One region of the Streptomyces sp. NPDC090106 genome, then DNA from elsewhere that is predicted to be linked to it. Evidence: riboswitches for the same ligand, from Rfam matches in the RefSeq annotation. Region 1 holds a riboswitch; the other holds the start of a gene.
The links. Region 1 has a riboswitch for glycine ahead of gcvP (aminomethyl-transferring glycine dehydrogenase). Riboswitches for the same ligand answer to the same signal wherever they lie in the genome.

Region 1 (7,753 bases):
TGGCCCGTACCCGCTTTACGGCAGCCCGTCGCAGGGCGGCCCGGCCGGTCATGCTCCGCAGCGACCGACGGCCGTGCCGAGCAGCGGCGGAGGGGCGGCGTCCATGGCGACCGAGGAGATCGGCTACCGCGGGCCCACGGCCTGCGCGGCGGCCGGCATCACCTATCGGCAACTCGACTACTGGGCGCGCACCGGGCTCGTCGAGCCGAGTGTGCGCTCCGCCCAGGGGTCCGGCACACAGCGGCTGTACAGCTTCCGGGACGTCGTCGTCCTGAAGGTCGTCAAGCGGTTCCTCGACACCGGGGTCTCGCTCCAGAACATCCGCACCGCCGTGCAGCATCTGCGCGAGCGCGGGTTCCAGGACCTGGAGCGGATGACGCTGATGAGCGACGGCGCCACGGTCTACGAGTGCACCTCGCCCGACGAGGTGCACGCGCTGCTCCAGGGCGGCCAGGGCATCTTCGGGATCGCCGTGGGCGTCGTGTGGCGGGACGTCGAGAGCGCGCTGTCGCAGTTGCACGGGGAGCGCGTCGACACCGGGGAGACGCTCGTCGGGCACAACCCCTCGGACGAGCTGGCGCGGCGCCGCAACCGGGCCGTCTGAACCGCTCCGGGGGTGACCCCGGGGTGCTGCGGGCGGGGCGTTGTCAGTGGTGTAGGGCAGCATCGGAGATGTGAGAACCGCACCCACGATCCTGCATCTCGACATGGATGCCTTCTTCGCCTCGGTGGAGCAGGCGTCCAAGCCGAGCCTGCGCGGGAAGGCCGTCGTGGTGGGTGGGCTGGGGCCGCGCGGGGTGGTGGCCACGGCGTCGTACGAGGCGCGGGTCTTCGGGGTGCATTCGGCGATGCCCATGGCGCAGGCGCGGCGGCTGGCGCCCAACGCCGCCTACCTCGTGCCGCGCTTCGGGCTCTACCGCACGATCAGCGAGCAGGTGATGGGGCTCCTGCGGGAGCTGTCGCCGCTCGTGGAGCCGTTGAGTCTGGACGAGGCGTTCGTCGATCTGGAGGCCGGTGGGACGGCATTCGACGAGGCGTCGGCGCGGGCGGCCGGGGAGAAGCTGCGCGGCGACATACGGGCCGTCACGGGGCTCACGGGGTCGGTGGGGCTGGCCGCGTCCAAGATGCTCGCGAAGATCGCGTCCGAGCAGGCCAAGCCGGACGGGCTGGTGCTGATCGACCCCGGAACCGAGCGGGCCATGCTCGGGCCGATGTCGGTGCGGATCCTGCCCGGGGTGGGGCCGGCCACGGGCGACCATCTTCGGCGGGCCGGGATCCACACCGTCGAGGAGATCGTGGAGGCGGGCGAGGACGAGCTCGTACGGCTGCTGGGCAAGGCGCACGGGCACGGGCTGTACGCGATGGCCATGGCGTACGACGAGCGGCCCGTCGTCGCCGAGCGGGAGACCAAGTCGGTGTCCGTCGAGGACACGTACGACGTGGACATCCATGACCGGACGCGGGTCGGCCTGGAGGTGCAGCGGCTGGCCGACCGCTGTGTGCGGCGGCTTCGGGGGGCCGGGCTGTCGGGGCGGACCATCGTGCTGAAGGTGCGGCGGTACGACTTCTCCACGCTGACGCGGTCGGAGACGCTGCGGGGGCCCACGGACGATCCGGCGGTGGTGCGGGAGGCCGCCGCGCGGCTGCTGGAGGCCGTGGACACGACGGGTGGGGTGCGGCTGCTGGGGGTCGGAGTGTCGGGGCTCGCCGACTACACGCAGGAGGATCTCTTCGCCCAGGCCGCGGAAGGGGTGGAGCTGGGGGAGGAGGACGCCGGGGAGGTCGTCGAGGACGGGGGTGAGGTCGCCGTCGAGCGGGTGTGGGTCGCGGGGCACGACGTGCGGCACGAGGAGTTCGGGCACGGGTGGGTGCAGGGGAGCGGGCTGGGGCGGGTGACCGTGCGGTTCGAGACGCCGGAGTCGGAGGTGGGGCGGGTCCGGACGTTCCGGGTCGATGACGTGGCGTTGGGGGTGGCCGAGCCGTTGCCGCTCGTGGCGGTCGAGTGCGGGGCGTCCGGCCTTCGGCCGGATCCGGGTTCTGCTCCGCATCACCCGTGACGGTGTTCGGGTGCGTGTGGTGAGTGGTCCCCTGCGGGCCCTCGAAGTCGGAGGCGGCCCCGGTCCGGGGCTACGGCTCGTCCGTGCCCGCCAGCCTGCCGAAGTCCCGGTCCGGGAAGGGCGGAGGCTCGGTCGTGTCCAGGCCGTAGTGGTGGTAGAGCTGGAGCTCCTGGTCGGGGGAGAGGTGGCGGCCCACGCCGAAGTCGGGGGCGTCCTTGATCAGGGCGCGCTCGAAGGGGACGTGGAGCGTGCCCTCGACCAGCTCGCTGGGCTCCAGGGGGACGAAGGCGTCCCGCGAGAAGAGCCCGGTGCGTATCGCGGCCCACTCGGGTACGCCGGTGGCGTCGTCGAGGTAGATCTCGTCGATCGTGCCGATCTTGGTGCCGTCGCGGTCGAACGCCTTGCGGCCGATCAGGTTGCGTGGATCGATGTCGGTCTGCACGGTCCCTCCACTCCAGTGGCTCTCGACTCGCTGCACATCCCCCAGCACTACAAAAGAGCAAATTGGATAAGGCGGCCACTCGAAGGCTTGTGCGTGAGGCTCGCTGGTAGGCTGGCAAGCGGCTGTCGACCCTGTGCGGGAGAGTCCTCCAGACTTCATCGGAGGCGCCGAAGGAGCAACTCCTCCCCGGAATCTCTCAGGCTCACGTACCGCACGGACGAGGTCACTCTGGAAAGCAGGGCGGGTGTCGTTGACCTCCGCCCTCACCGACGGTGAAAGCCGGTCACCCTCGGGCGACCGGTGAAGCTCTCAGGTCGAGATGACAGAGGGGGAGGCCGTTCGGGTACCAGCTCCGTGGTGCCCTTCGAAGGTCGCGTCAGACCAGGAGGCCTCCGCACTATGACCGCCGATCGCATTCCGCTCTCCCAGCTCGAGACCGGCATCCCCTTCGAACAGCGCCACATCGGGCCCGACCCGGAGGCGCGGGCCAAGATGCTCGCGCACGTCGGCTACGGCTCCCTCGACGAGCTCACCGCCGCCGCGGTGCCGGACGTCATCAAGAGCGCCGACGCCCTCGAGCTTCCCGGTGCCCGTACCGAGGCCGAGGTGCTCGCCGAGCTGCGGTCGCTGGCCGACCGGAACCAGGTGCTCGGCTCGATGATCGGGCTCGGCTACTACGGGACCTTCACCCCGCCCGTGATCCTGCGGAACGTCATGGAGAACCCCGCCTGGTACACGGCGTACACGCCCTACCAGCCCGAGATCTCCCAGGGGCGCCTCGAAGCGCTGCTGAACTTCCAGACCGTGGTCGCCGAGCTCACCGGGCTGCCCACCTCCGGTGCCTCCCTCCTCGACGAGGGCACGGCCGCCGCCGAGGCCATGGCCCTGTCCCGGCGCATGGGGAAGAACAAGAAGGGCCTCTTCCTCATCGACGCGGACACGCTGCCGCAGACCGTCGCCGTGATCGAGACCCGCGCCGAGCCGACCGGCGTCGAGGTCGTCGTCGCCGACCTCAGCGACGGCATCCCGGCCGACATCGCCGCCCGCGAGATCAACGGCGTCCTGGTCCAGTACCCCGGCGCCTCCGGTGCCGTACGGGACATCAAGGCCGTCATCGAGCAGGCGCACGGGCTCGGCGCGCTGGTGACCGTCGCCGCCGACCTCCTCGCGTTGACGCTGCTGCGGTCGCCGGGCGAGCTCGGCGCGGACATCGCCGTCGGCACGACCCAGCGGTTCGGTGTCCCGATGGGCTTCGGCGGGCCGCACGCCGGTTACATGGCCGTCCACGAGAAGTTCGCGCGGAGCCTGCCCGGGCGGCTCGTCGGCGTGTCCGTCGACGCCGACGGGAACAAGGCGTACCGGCTGGCGCTCCAGACGCGTGAGCAGCACATCCGGCGCGAGAAGGCCACCAGCAACATCTGCACGGCGCAGGTCCTGCTGGCCGTCATGGCCGGCATGTACGCCGTCTACCACGGGCCCGAGGGCCTCAAGGGCATCGCGCGGCGGACGCACCGCTACGCCACGCTCCTCGCCGCCGGGCTCACCGCCGGCGGGGTCGAGGTCGTGCACGGCGCCTACTTCGACACCCTGACCGCGCGCGTGCCCGGCCGGGCCGCGGCCGTCGTCGCCGCCGCGCGCGAGAACGGCGTCAACCTGCACCTCGTCGACGCCGACCAGGTCTCGATGGCCTGCGACGAGACGACCACGCGGGCGCAGCTGGCCTCCGTGTGGGCGGCGTTCGGCGTCGAGGGCGACATCGAGGCGCTGGACGCGGCGACCGGGGACGTCCTGTCCGGCGAACTGCTGCGCGAGGACGAGTTCCTCACCCACCCCGTCTTCCACCAGTACCGTTCCGAGACCGCGATGCTGCGCTACCTGCGCCGGCTCGCCGACCGGGACTACGCGCTGGACCGGGGCATGATCCCGCTGGGCTCCTGCACGATGAAGCTCAACGCGACCACCGAGATGGAGCCGGTCACCTGGCCCGAGTTCGGGCAGCTGCACCCCTTCGCCCCCGCCGAGCAGGCGCAGGGCTACCTCACGCTCATCCGCGAGCTGGAGGAGCGGCTCGCCGAGGTCACCGGGTACGACAACGTCTCCCTCCAGCCCAACGCCGGGTCGCAGGGCGAGCTGGCCGGTCTGCTCGCCGTCCGCGGGTACCACCGGGCCAACGGGGACGAGCAGCGGACCGTGTGTCTGATCCCGTCGTCCGCGCACGGGACCAACGCCGCGAGCGCCGTGATGGCGGGCATGAAGGTCGTCGTCGTGAAGACCGCCGAGGACGGCGAGATCGACGTCGAGGACCTGCGGGCGAAGATCGAGCAGTACCGGGACGAGCTGTCGGTGCTGATGATCACCTACCCGTCGACGCACGGTGTGTTCGAGGAGCACGTCGCCGACATCTGCGCGCAGGTGCACGACGCGGGCGGTCAGGTGTACGTCGACGGCGCCAACCTGAACGCGCTGGTGGGGCTGGCCAAGCCCGGCCACTTCGGCGGGGACGTCTCGCACCTGAACCTGCACAAGACCTTCTGCATCCCGCACGGCGGCGGCGGTCCGGGCGTCGGGCCGGTCGGGGTGCGCGCGCACCTCGCGCCGTATCTGCCGAACCATCCGCTGCAGCCCGCGGCCGGTCCCGAGACGGGTGTCGGGCCGATCTCTGCCGCGCCGTGGGGATCCGCCGGGATCCTGCCCATCTCCTGGGCCTACGTCCGGCTGATGGGCGGCGAGGGGCTCAAGCGGGCCACGCAGGTGGCCGTGCTGAGCGCCAACTACATCGCCAAGCGGCTGGAGCCGCACTACCCGGTGCTCTACACCGGGCCCGGCGGGCTCGTCGCCCACGAGTGCATCATCGACCTGCGTCCGCTGACCAAGGCGACCGGTGTGAGCGTCGACGACATCGCCAAGCGGCTCATCGACTACGGGTTCCACGCGCCGACCATGTCGTTCCCGGTCGCCGGGACGCTGATGATCGAGCCGACCGAGTCCGAGGACCTCGGTGAGCTGGACCGGTTCTGCGACGCGCTGATCGCGATCCGGGCGGAGATCGAGAAGGTCGGGTCCGGCGACTGGCCGGCCGAGGACAACCCGCTGCGCAACGCTCCGCACACCGCGGCGGCGCTGGGCGGGGACTGGGAGCACGCGTACACGCGTGAGGAGGCCGTCTTCCCGGAGGGGGTCTCGCCCGCCGACAAGTACTGGCCGCCGGTGCGACGCATCGACCAGGCGTTCGGTGACCGGAACCTGGTGTGCTCCTGCCCGCCGCTGGACGCCTACGACGACTGAGGCCGCCTCGTTTTCCAGGCTGGCCGGGGTTTCCGGGGTTTCCCGGTTTTCTGAGGTGCTGTGAGAAGGGCCCCGCTGCGGCGGGGCCCTTTCGCGTGTCAGGACGTGGCGAGGGAGACCTCGGTCGACTTGATCAGGGCGACGACCGGGGTGCCGGCCGCGAGGGAGAGGTCCGCGGCGGCGTCCTTGGTGATGGCCGCGGTCAGTTCGGTGCCCTCCACCGCGACCTTGACGGCCGCCATCGCGGCGCCGGTGGCCACCCTCGTCACCGTGCCGGGGATCTGGTTGCGGATGGAGAGGCCCCGCACCTGGCCGGTGGCCAGGGAGACCTCCGTCGACTTCACCAGCGCGCGCACGGCCGTCCCCGGGGCCAGACCGAGGTCGGTCACGGCCTCCAGGGTGATGGCCGCCACGAGGGTCTGGCCGCCGGCGAGACGGACGTTGACGGTCGCCATGACCTCGCCGGGCGTCACGGCGATGACGGTGCCGGGGAGTTGGTTGCGGATGCTCAGGCTGCTCATGGGCACCAACGGTAGGGCGCGGTGCCTGTTGTGTCGGGTATGCGGGTGAATGCGTCGCGTCGGCGTCAGGAGATGCCGGACGCCTTGAGCACGGAGAGCGCGGTCTCGTCGTCGATCTCGTGCCGGAGCTCTCGGAGTACGTCGGTGCCCTGGTCGAGGGTGCCGTCCGCGAGGGAGTGGCGGGCGCCCGTGTCCAGTTCGTGCCAGAGGAGGGGGTTGGCGAGCAGGACGTGGAGGTCCAGGCGGAGGCGGTTGCCGTCGGTGTCCCTGAGGAGCAGGTGCGTGGAGACGGTGCCCGACAGGTGGACGGCGACCAGGGCGTCCGTGTGGACCCGGTGGTGGGTCACCAGGCCGTCGACGGCCAGCCAGCCGGGGCCCGCGGTGACGCGGAGGGGGAGCAGGACGGCGCAGAGGACCGCGGACAGGGTGAGCCAGAGGAGGGCGCGGGTGGTGGTGAGGGTGCCGGCGTTCCAGTCGACGAGCAGGGCGGCGGAGGCGAAGACGAGAGCGCAGGTTGCCGCCAGGTGGGCGCCGCTGAGCCAGTGGCGGTCACCGATGGGGGTTCGGCCGGTCGGTCCCATGACGTGAAGGTAGGACCGGGCCGGGGCGACGGCAGGCGGGTTGACACGCTTCTGGCGCCGGGGGGATGGAAATTGGCGCGGTTCTTACGGGGTGGGGGCGGAGCGGGGACGCGGCGCGTGCACCGGGTTGGTGGGCGGGCGTGGGGGTCTTGAGGGAGGGGCGACGTGTGGGTGGGGTGGGGTCACTGGGTGGGGACGGGTGCGGGCGGGCGTGTGGGTGGCGTGCCTAGGTGGGGGAGAGGGACGGGTGCGAGGTGTGTGGGGCGCGGGCGCCTTGGCTGAGGAGGAGGTGTGTGGGCCGGGGGTTGTGGCGGGTGAGTGGGTGAGGGGGCGTGGCGAAGGAGGGGTGGGGGATGGTGCGTGGGGTGCCTTGGTTGGGGGTGGGGCGTGGTGCGTTGGGTGCCCCTGAGCGGGAGGGGTGTGGGCGGATGGCTGTGGGGGGGGCTTGGTGGGACGGGAGCGTGGGCGTGCAGGTGCCCCTGTGAGGTGAGGGTGAGGTGCGGCGTGGGTGCGTGGGTGCCCTGTAGGGGAGCGCGAGGTACACCCTCGCGGAGGTACACCCCCGCGTGGGAAGGGCTGGGCAGATGGCCGGGCGCGCGGGGTGGCTTCGTGGGGCGGGGAAGAGGCGTGGATGGGCGCGTGGGGTGTGCCTCGGTGAGGCGAGGGCTGGGCGCCTTGGTTGGTGCGTGGGGGCCTTGGAGGGGTGTGAGTTGTTCCGGTGCGGGCGGGGCGTGGGTAGGTGGTCGGGTGCTTGGTTTGGTGGGGCAGTGTGGGCGGGTGTGGGGTGTTCTGACGCAGGCGGGGCCGGGATCAGGTGCCTGCGGCCTTGGCGTGGGTGGCGGTGTGGGGTGCCTGAGTGAGACGGGG
Region 2 (7,753 bases), on a different contig from region 1:
CCGTCCCACGGGTGGACGTCCGTGACGCGGGGCGTGAGCTGGGCATCCTGATGACGGTCGGCGCTACGGGCGCACCGGAACGGAGATCGAGGAGGTCACGAACCGCCAGGTCAGGCCTCCTGCCCGCCTAGCACTCGATGATGTTGACCGCGAGCCCGCCCCGCGCCGTCTCCTTGTACTTGACGGACATGTCCGCGCCGGTCTCCTTCATGGTCTTGATGACCTTGTCCAGGGAGACCATGTGGGAGCCGTCGCCGCGCATCGACATCCGGGCGGCCGTGACCGCCTTCACCGCGGCCATGCCGTTGCGTTCGATGCAGGGGATCTGGACGAGACCGCCGACCGGGTCGCAGGTGAGGCCGAGGTTGTGCTCCATGCCGATCTCGGCCGCGTTCTCGACCTGTTCGGGGGAGCCGCCGAGGACCTCCGCCAGGGCGCCCGCCGCCATCGAGCAGGCGGAGCCCACCTCGCCCTGGCAGCCGACCTCGGCGCCGGAGATGGAGGCGTTCTCCTTGAACAGCATGCCGATCGCGCCCGCCGCCAGCAGGAAGCGGACCACGCCGTCCTCGTCGGCACCCGGCACGAAGGTGATGTAGTAGTGCAGGACGGCGGGGATGATGCCGGCGGCGCCGTTCGTCGGGGCCGTCACGACCCGTCCGCCCGCCGCGTTCTCCTCGTTCACCGCCATCGCGTAGAGCGTGATCCACTCCATGGCGTGCGCCAACGGGTCGCCCTCGGCGCGGAGCTGACGGGCGGAGAGGGCCGCCCTGCGCCGCACCCGGAGCCCACCGGGCAGGATGCCCTCCCGGGACATGCCGCGGGTCACGCACGCCTGCATCACCCGCCAGATGTCCAGGAGCCCCTCGCGGATCTCCTCCTCCGTGCGCCAGGCCCGCTCGTTCTCCAGCATCAGCGAGGAGATCGACAGACCGGTCTCCTTCGTCAGCCGCAGCAGCTCGTCGCCCGTGCGGAAGGGGTACTTCAGGAGCGTGTCGTCGAGCTTGATGCGGTCCGCGCCGACCGCGTCCTCGTCGACGACGAAACCGCCGCCCACCGAGTAGTACGTCTTGGACAGCAGCTCCGCGCCCGACGCGTCGTACGCCCAGAGGGTCATCCCGTTCGCGTGGTACGGCAGGGCCTTGCGGCGGTGCAGGACCAGGTCGTCGTCGAAGGAGAACGCGATCTCGTGCTCGCCCAGCAGGTTCAGCCGCCCCTCGGCCCTGATCGCCTCCACCCGCTCGTCCGCCGACTCCACGTCGACCGTGCGCGGGGAGGAACCCTCCAGACCGAGCAGGACGGCCTTGGGGGTCCCGTGGCCGTGGCCGGTCGCGCCGAGCGAGCCGTACAGCTCGCAGCGGACGGCCGCGACCGGGGTCAGCAGGCCCTCGTTGCGCAGCCGCCGGGCGAACATACGGGCCGCGCGCATCGGGCCGACCGTGTGCGAGCTCGACGGGCCGATGCCGATCGAGAACAGGTCGAAGACCGAGATGGCCACGGGAACTCCTTCAACAGGGGTGGGGGCACACGGCGTCGGGTGCCCCCACCGTGGAACTACTTGTTCAGGCCGGGGTACAGCGGGTGCTTGCCGGCCAGGGCCTCGACCCGGGCCCGGAGCGACACCGCGTCGAAGTCCGGCTTCAGCGTCTCGGCGATGACGTCCGCGACCTCGGCGAAGTCCTCCGCCGAGAAGCCGCGCGTGGCCAGCGCCGGCGTACCGATCCGCAGACCGGACGTGACCATCGGCGGGCGCGGGTCGTTCGGGACGGCGTTGCGGTTGACCGTGATGCCGACCTCGTGGAGACGGTCCTCGGCCTGCTGGCCGTCCAGCTCCGACTCGCGCAGGTCGACGAGGATCAGGTGCACGTCCGTGCCGCCGGAGAGCACGTTGACCCCGGCCGCACGGGCGTCCGCGGCCGTCAGACGCTCGGCGAGGATGCGCGCACCCTCCACCGTACGCCGCTGGCGCTCGGCGAACTCCTCACCGGCCGCGACCTTGAAGGAGACCGCCTTCGCCGCGATCACGTGCTCCAGGGGACCGCCCTGGAAGCCCGGGAAGACGGACGAGTTCAGCTTCTTCGCGAACTCCTGCTTCGCCAGGATGATGCCGCCGCGCGGACCGCCCAGCGTCTTGTGGGTGGTGGAGGTGACCACGTGCGCGTGCTCGACCGGGTTCGGGTGCAGCCCCGCGGCCACCAGGCCCGCGAAGTGCGCCATGTCGACCCACAGGTACGCCTCGACCTCGTCGGCGATCCGGCGGAACTCCGCGAAGTCCAGCTGACGCGGGTAGGCGGACCAGCCCGCGATGATCACTTTGGGGCGGTGCTCCCTGGCGAGCTTCTCCACCTCGGCCATGTCGACCAGACCGGTGGCCGGGTCCACGTGGTACGCGACCACGTCGAACTGCTTGCCGGAGAAGTTCAGGCGCATGCCGTGGGTCAGGTGACCGCCGTGCGCGAGGTCCAGGCCGAGGATCGTGTCGCCGGGCTTGGCCAGCGCGAACAGCGCCGCCTGGTTCGCGGAGGCACCGGAGTGGGGCTGGACGTTGGCGTACTCGGCGCCGAACAGCTCCTTGATCCGGTCGATCGCGATCTGCTCGGTGACGTCGACGTGCTCGCAGCCGCCGTAGTAGCGGCGGCCCGGGTAGCCCTCGGCGTACTTGTTGGTCAGGACCGAGCCCTGCGCCTCCATGACGGCGAGCGGCGCGAAGTTCTCGCTCGCGATCATCTCCAGCGTGGACTGCTGACGGTGCAGCTCGGCGTCGATCGCGGCGGCGACCTCCGGGTCGAGCTCGTGCAGGGGCGTGTTCAGGACGGACATCAGATGTACGACTCCTCAGCCGGCGGAAAAGGCGGTGTACTCGTCGGCGGAGAGGAGATCGGCCGGCTCCTCCGCGACGCGTACCTTGAACAGCCAGCCGCCCCCGAAGGGAGCGGAGTTCACCAGCGCCGGGTCGTCGACGACATCCTGGTTGATCTCGGTGACCTCACCGGAGACCGGGGAGTACAGGTCGCTGACCGACTTGGTCGACTCCAGCTCGCCACAGGTCTCGCCCGCGGTGACCGTGTCACCGACCTCGGGGAGCTGGACGAAGACGACATCGCCGAGCGCGTTGGCCGCGTGCTCCGTGATGCCGACCGCCGAGACGCCGTCCGCGGCGTCCGACAGCCACTCGTGCTCCTTGCTGTAACGAAGCTGCTGGGGGTTGCTCATGGCCTGAATTCTCCTGTACGCGGGGGAGTGCTGATGAAGGGGGGAGCGCCGGAGGCGTGCGTGAGCAGCGCCTATGTGCCCAGCATCACCCAGGACGGCTACTTCTGGCGCTTGTAGAACGGCAGCGCCACGACCTCGTACGGCTCGTGCGTGCCCCGGATGTCCACGCCGACCCCGGCGGTGCCCGGAGCGGCGTGCGCGGCGTCGACGTACGCCATCGCGATCGGCTTGCCCAGCGTGGGCGAGGGCGCGCCGGAGGTGACCTCGCCGATCACCTCGCCGCCCGCCACGACCTGGTACCCGGAGCGCGGGACGCGGCGGCCCTCGGCGACCAGGCCGACGAGGACGCGCGGCGGGTCGGCCTGGGCGAGGGCGGCGGCCTTCTCCAGGGCCTCGCGGCCCACGAAGTCGCCGTCCTTCTCGAACTTCACGACCCGGCCGAGCCCGGCGTCGAAGGGGGTGAGGGCGGTGGACAGCTCGTTGCCGTACAGCGGCATGCCCGCCTCCAGGCGCAGGGTGTCCCGGCAGGACAGCCCGCAGGGGACCAGGCCGACGCCCGCGCCGGCCTCGGTGAGCGCCTGCCACAGCCCGACCGCGTCGGCGGGCTTCACGAACAGCTCGAAGCCGTCCTCGCCGGTGTAGCCGGTCCGGGCGATGAGGGCGGGCACCCCGGCGACCGTGCCGGGCAGGCCCGCGTAGTACTTCAGCCCGTCGAGGTCGGCGTCGGTCAGCGACTTCAGGATGCCCGGGGACTCGGGCCCCTGGACGGCGAGCAGCGCGTACGCGTCGCGGTCGTCACGGACCTCGGCGTCGAAGCCGTCCGCCCGCTCCACGAGCGCGTCCAGCACGACCTGGGCGTTGGAGGCGTTGGCGACGACCATGTACTCGGTCTCCGCCAGGCGGTAGACGATCAGGTCGTCCAGGATGCCGCCGTCGGCCCGGCAGATCATGGTGTAGCGGGCGCGGCCGACCCCGACGGAGCCGATGTTCCCGACGAGCGCGAAGTCGAGCAGCCGCGCCGCGTCCGGCCCGGTCACGGTGATCTCGCCCATGTGCGAGAGGTCGAAGAGCCCGGCCCGGGTGCGGACGGCGGTGTGCTCGTCGCGCTCGGAGCCGTAGCGCAGGGGCATGTCCCAGCCGGCGAAGTCGGTCATCGTCGCGCCGAGCGAACGATGCAGGGCATCGAGCGCGGTACGGCGGGGTGAGGTGCTGCTCATCGGACGTAGGTCTCCCAAGGCATGACGGCGAGGTCGTTCCTCCCCATCTGTCATCGGAACCTGAGAGGTTCGCCATGACCGCGGAGGGGACATGGCTTGCACCTTGGGTGGAGCCACCGGAGAGCGGCTCGCTTTTCAGATGTGCCTCGCCCGCGCGGTAACGGGGCCTGAGAGATTCAAGGGAGGGACTTGCTCCTTCGGCGCCCCGACCAGTGGTCGAGGACTCTCCCGCGCGGATTCGAACGGCCGGTATGCAGTTGGCGCCGACATCATTGCACGCATCCGCGACGGGCGGCAGACCGGACCTCGACCGTCCTTTGTGACGGGCCTGTGGCAGAGCGATCACGAAAACGCGAGACCAGCGGATTACCTTCTCTTTACACTCGACGGGGAGGGGAACTCGTGACCCACCCCAGGGGAGGACGATCACGATGAACAGGACGACCACGGCGTACGCGACGACCACCACGGCCGTCGCCCTGCCCGCGCAGCCGAGCGCAGCGGCCCGGGAGCGCCGCGCGTCGCAGCCGGTCGTCCGCGACCTGCGCGAGCGCTCCGGTCACAGCCCGCACGCCCTGCTCTTCGCGCCGAAGGACCTGGTCGTGATCACCGGCCTGCCCGGCAGCGGCAAGTCCACGCTGATGAAGCGGGCGGTCGAGGCCCCGCGCATCGACTCCCAGGACACCCGCGACCGCTGGGACGCCCGCGCGCCCCGCTTCCTGCCCTACGCCGTCTACCGGCCGCTCGTCCGGCTCGCCCACTACTGGGGCCTGCACCGCGCGCTGCGCTCGGGCCAGGGTGTCGTCGTGCACGACTGCGGCACCCAGTCCTGGGTGCGCGGCTGGCTGGCCCGCGAGGCCCGGCGCCGTGGCGGCACCCTGCATCTGCTGCTCCTCGACGTCACCGCGGACACCGCCCTGGCCGGTCAGCGCGAGCGGGGCCGGGGCGTCTCGCGCTACGCGTTCCTGCGGCACCGCTCGGCGGCGGCCCGGCTGATCGGCTCCGTCGAGCGGGGCGAACTGCCCCAGGGCATCGGCTCGACGGTCCTCCTGGACCGGGCCGCGGCGGACACCCTGCGCCGGATCGGCTTCACGGGCTGACCGCGAGGGGCCCGGCACCCGTTAGCCTTTCAGCCACACCAGCGGTACTCGGCAGGCGGTCACACAGATGGACTTCCCGGCACAGGACTTCCCGGCGCAGGGCTTCCCGGAACAGGCGCACCCCCACGGCGGGGGATGGCCAGGCAACGAACTGGAGGAGGTGCTCTCCGCCTCCCTGGGCGTCCCCTCCGCGGGCGGGCGCATCCTGGAAGCCCTCGGGCGCAGTTTCGTCTGGGTCCCGCTGCCCAACGGCGGCGGCCCGGGCAGCGGCCCCCTCGACCTGCCGACCGTGGACATCGGCGGCCAGGCGTTCGTCCCGGTCTTCAGCTCCGAGGAGCAGTTCCGCCAGGTCACCGGCTCCCACATGGCGTTCACCATCGCGCCCGCCGTGGAGTTCGCCCGCGGTCTGCCCCCGCAGGTCGGCATCGCCCTCAACCCGGACGGCGTGGTCGGCATCCCCCTGCCGCCGCCCGCCGTCGCCGAGCTGTGCCGCCAGGGCCGCTCCCCGCTCGACGGCTTCACCACCGGGGGCCGGGTCAAGCTCTACGAGCCCGACTGGCAGGAGGAGCCGGTGGACTTCCTCGCCGCGGCCTCCGCCGAGTTCGCGGCGACCGGGGTGGTCCTCACCGCCCGCCGCTGCCTCGCCGCCATCGAGACCGCCGACCCCGTGATGTTCGTGGGCGTCGAACTCTCCCAGTGGGAGGGCGACTTGCGTACCCTGCCGATGGACGCCCTGGGCCGCGCGCTGGGCCGGGTCCCGGTGCCCTGGCAGGTCAACCTGGTCCTGATGGACGTGGCGGACGACCCGGTGGCCCACTGGCTGAGGGAACGGGTCCGCCCCTTCCACCAGCGGGACGTGTAGCGGTTCTCAGGGGCGCGGGGAACCGCGCGACAAGCCCCACGGCCCGCACTCCGGGACCCACCGCAAGAGGCACCGAACCCAGGGGCGCGGGGAACTGCGCGACCAGCCCTCACCGACCCGCACCCGGACGACAACCGCAAGCCCCACCCCGTCACGGCTTAAGCTGTCGGCAGACACACGCATCGTTTCTCCGGAGGGACACGTGAGCGCGAGCGGCACCGCCGCGACCGGCCAGGTCGAGCACATGCTGCGCCAAGTGACACCGGGGCGCTACGACGCCTACGAGGCACTCCTCCGCGCCCTCGCGACCCCTTCCTCCGGCCAGATCTGGATGCTGCTGTGGCACGGCCAGTCCGGCTCCCCCGACGCCCAGTACGGAAACATGGAGGTCGAGGGCCTCGGTTACGCGCCCTGCGTGACCTCCGCCCAGGAACTGAGCGCCAGCGGCTGGAACCGGTCGTACGAGGTCGTCGACGGCATCGACGTGGCCCGGACCCTGTACCCGGACCACTTCGGGCTCTGGCTCAACCCGCACGCGCCCGGCGGCGGGGTCGGCATCCCGTGGCTGGACCTGCGGCGGATCGCCACCGGTCTGGAGCGCCAGCCCGCCGGTCCGCTGCGGCTCTCCGATCCCGCGATCGAGATCCCGCAGTTCTACGCCGTGATCGCGCAGAACGCCCACCGCACGCCCGCCGTGCGCTCGCTGCGCCGCGCGTGGGTCCAGCCGGCCCTCGGGGCGCCGTACCTGGCCATCGGGCTCGACGTCTACGACACCAGCCCGCCGGCCGTCGACTCGGTGCGGGCGATGATGCAGCAGTCGATCGGCGCGGTCCCGGACGGACTGCCCGTGTCGACCGTCGCCATGTCGGACGAGTACGACCCGATCGCGATGTGGATGCGGGCCGGCGCCCGCCCGTTCTACGACCGTGAGGCCCACGCGGCCCCGGCTCAGGCCCCCGTGGCGGGGTACGGCTACCCGCCCGCCCCCGGCGGCTACTAGGCCGGGACCGGGCGGATGGCACGAGGCGTTCCACCGAGCAAGACGACTCGTGTTGCGGGAGTGTTTCTTCGCGCGTAGATCGGGGCGGAAGGTCCCGATGGGACACCGATGTCCGAACTTGCCCCCGTCCGGGGGGCGTTACCCACTGTCCGGATAACGGAACCCTCCTAGCCTCATCACGTTTATGCATCCATTCATCGCCAAGTCTGGCAACAGATCGCCAAAGCGTTGAAGACTCCCGCTCCAGGGGTGGACTTAGCCCCCCTTTAAGTACGACGGACTGAATCACGCCGCTACAGCGGCAAGTGCGGGCCGGCTACCGCCGGTTGAGAGGGGTCCCTGCCAGATGACGGCACCATTGCAC

Region 2: another riboswitch for glycine. It lies ahead of gcvT (glycine cleavage system aminomethyltransferase GcvT); the one in region 1 lies ahead of gcvP (aminomethyl-transferring glycine dehydrogenase).

What each region holds. Positions count from the first base shown of each region.
Region 1 is NZ_JBIVDS010000020.1:124,366-132,118, reverse strand. It holds gene ACIPSE_RS42925 (MerR family transcriptional regulator) at 1-604, shown strand, start outside; gene ACIPSE_RS42920 (DNA polymerase IV) at 675-2,057, shown strand; gene ACIPSE_RS42915 (PRC-barrel domain-containing protein) at 2,128-2,499, opposite strand; glycine riboswitch at 2,626-2,721, shown strand; gene gcvP (aminomethyl-transferring glycine dehydrogenase) at 2,899-5,784, shown strand; gene ACIPSE_RS42905 (TOBE domain-containing protein) at 5,883-6,305, opposite strand; gene ACIPSE_RS42900 (hypothetical protein) at 6,371-6,886, opposite strand.
Region 2 is NZ_JBIVDS010000002.1:707,333-715,085, forward strand. It holds gene ACIPSE_RS08725 (L-serine ammonia-lyase) at 128-1,495, opposite strand; gene glyA (serine hydroxymethyltransferase) at 1,552-2,817, opposite strand; gene gcvH (glycine cleavage system protein GcvH) at 2,833-3,210, opposite strand; gene gcvT (glycine cleavage system aminomethyltransferase GcvT) at 3,309-4,427, opposite strand; glycine riboswitch at 4,573-4,668, opposite strand; gene ACIPSE_RS08745 (AAA family ATPase) at 4,859-5,527, shown strand; gene ACIPSE_RS08750 (enhanced serine sensitivity protein SseB) at 5,595-6,389, shown strand; gene ACIPSE_RS08755 (enhanced serine sensitivity protein SseB C-terminal domain-containing protein) at 6,592-7,389, shown strand; gene ACIPSE_RS08760 (ABC transporter permease) at 7,736-7,753, shown strand, end outside.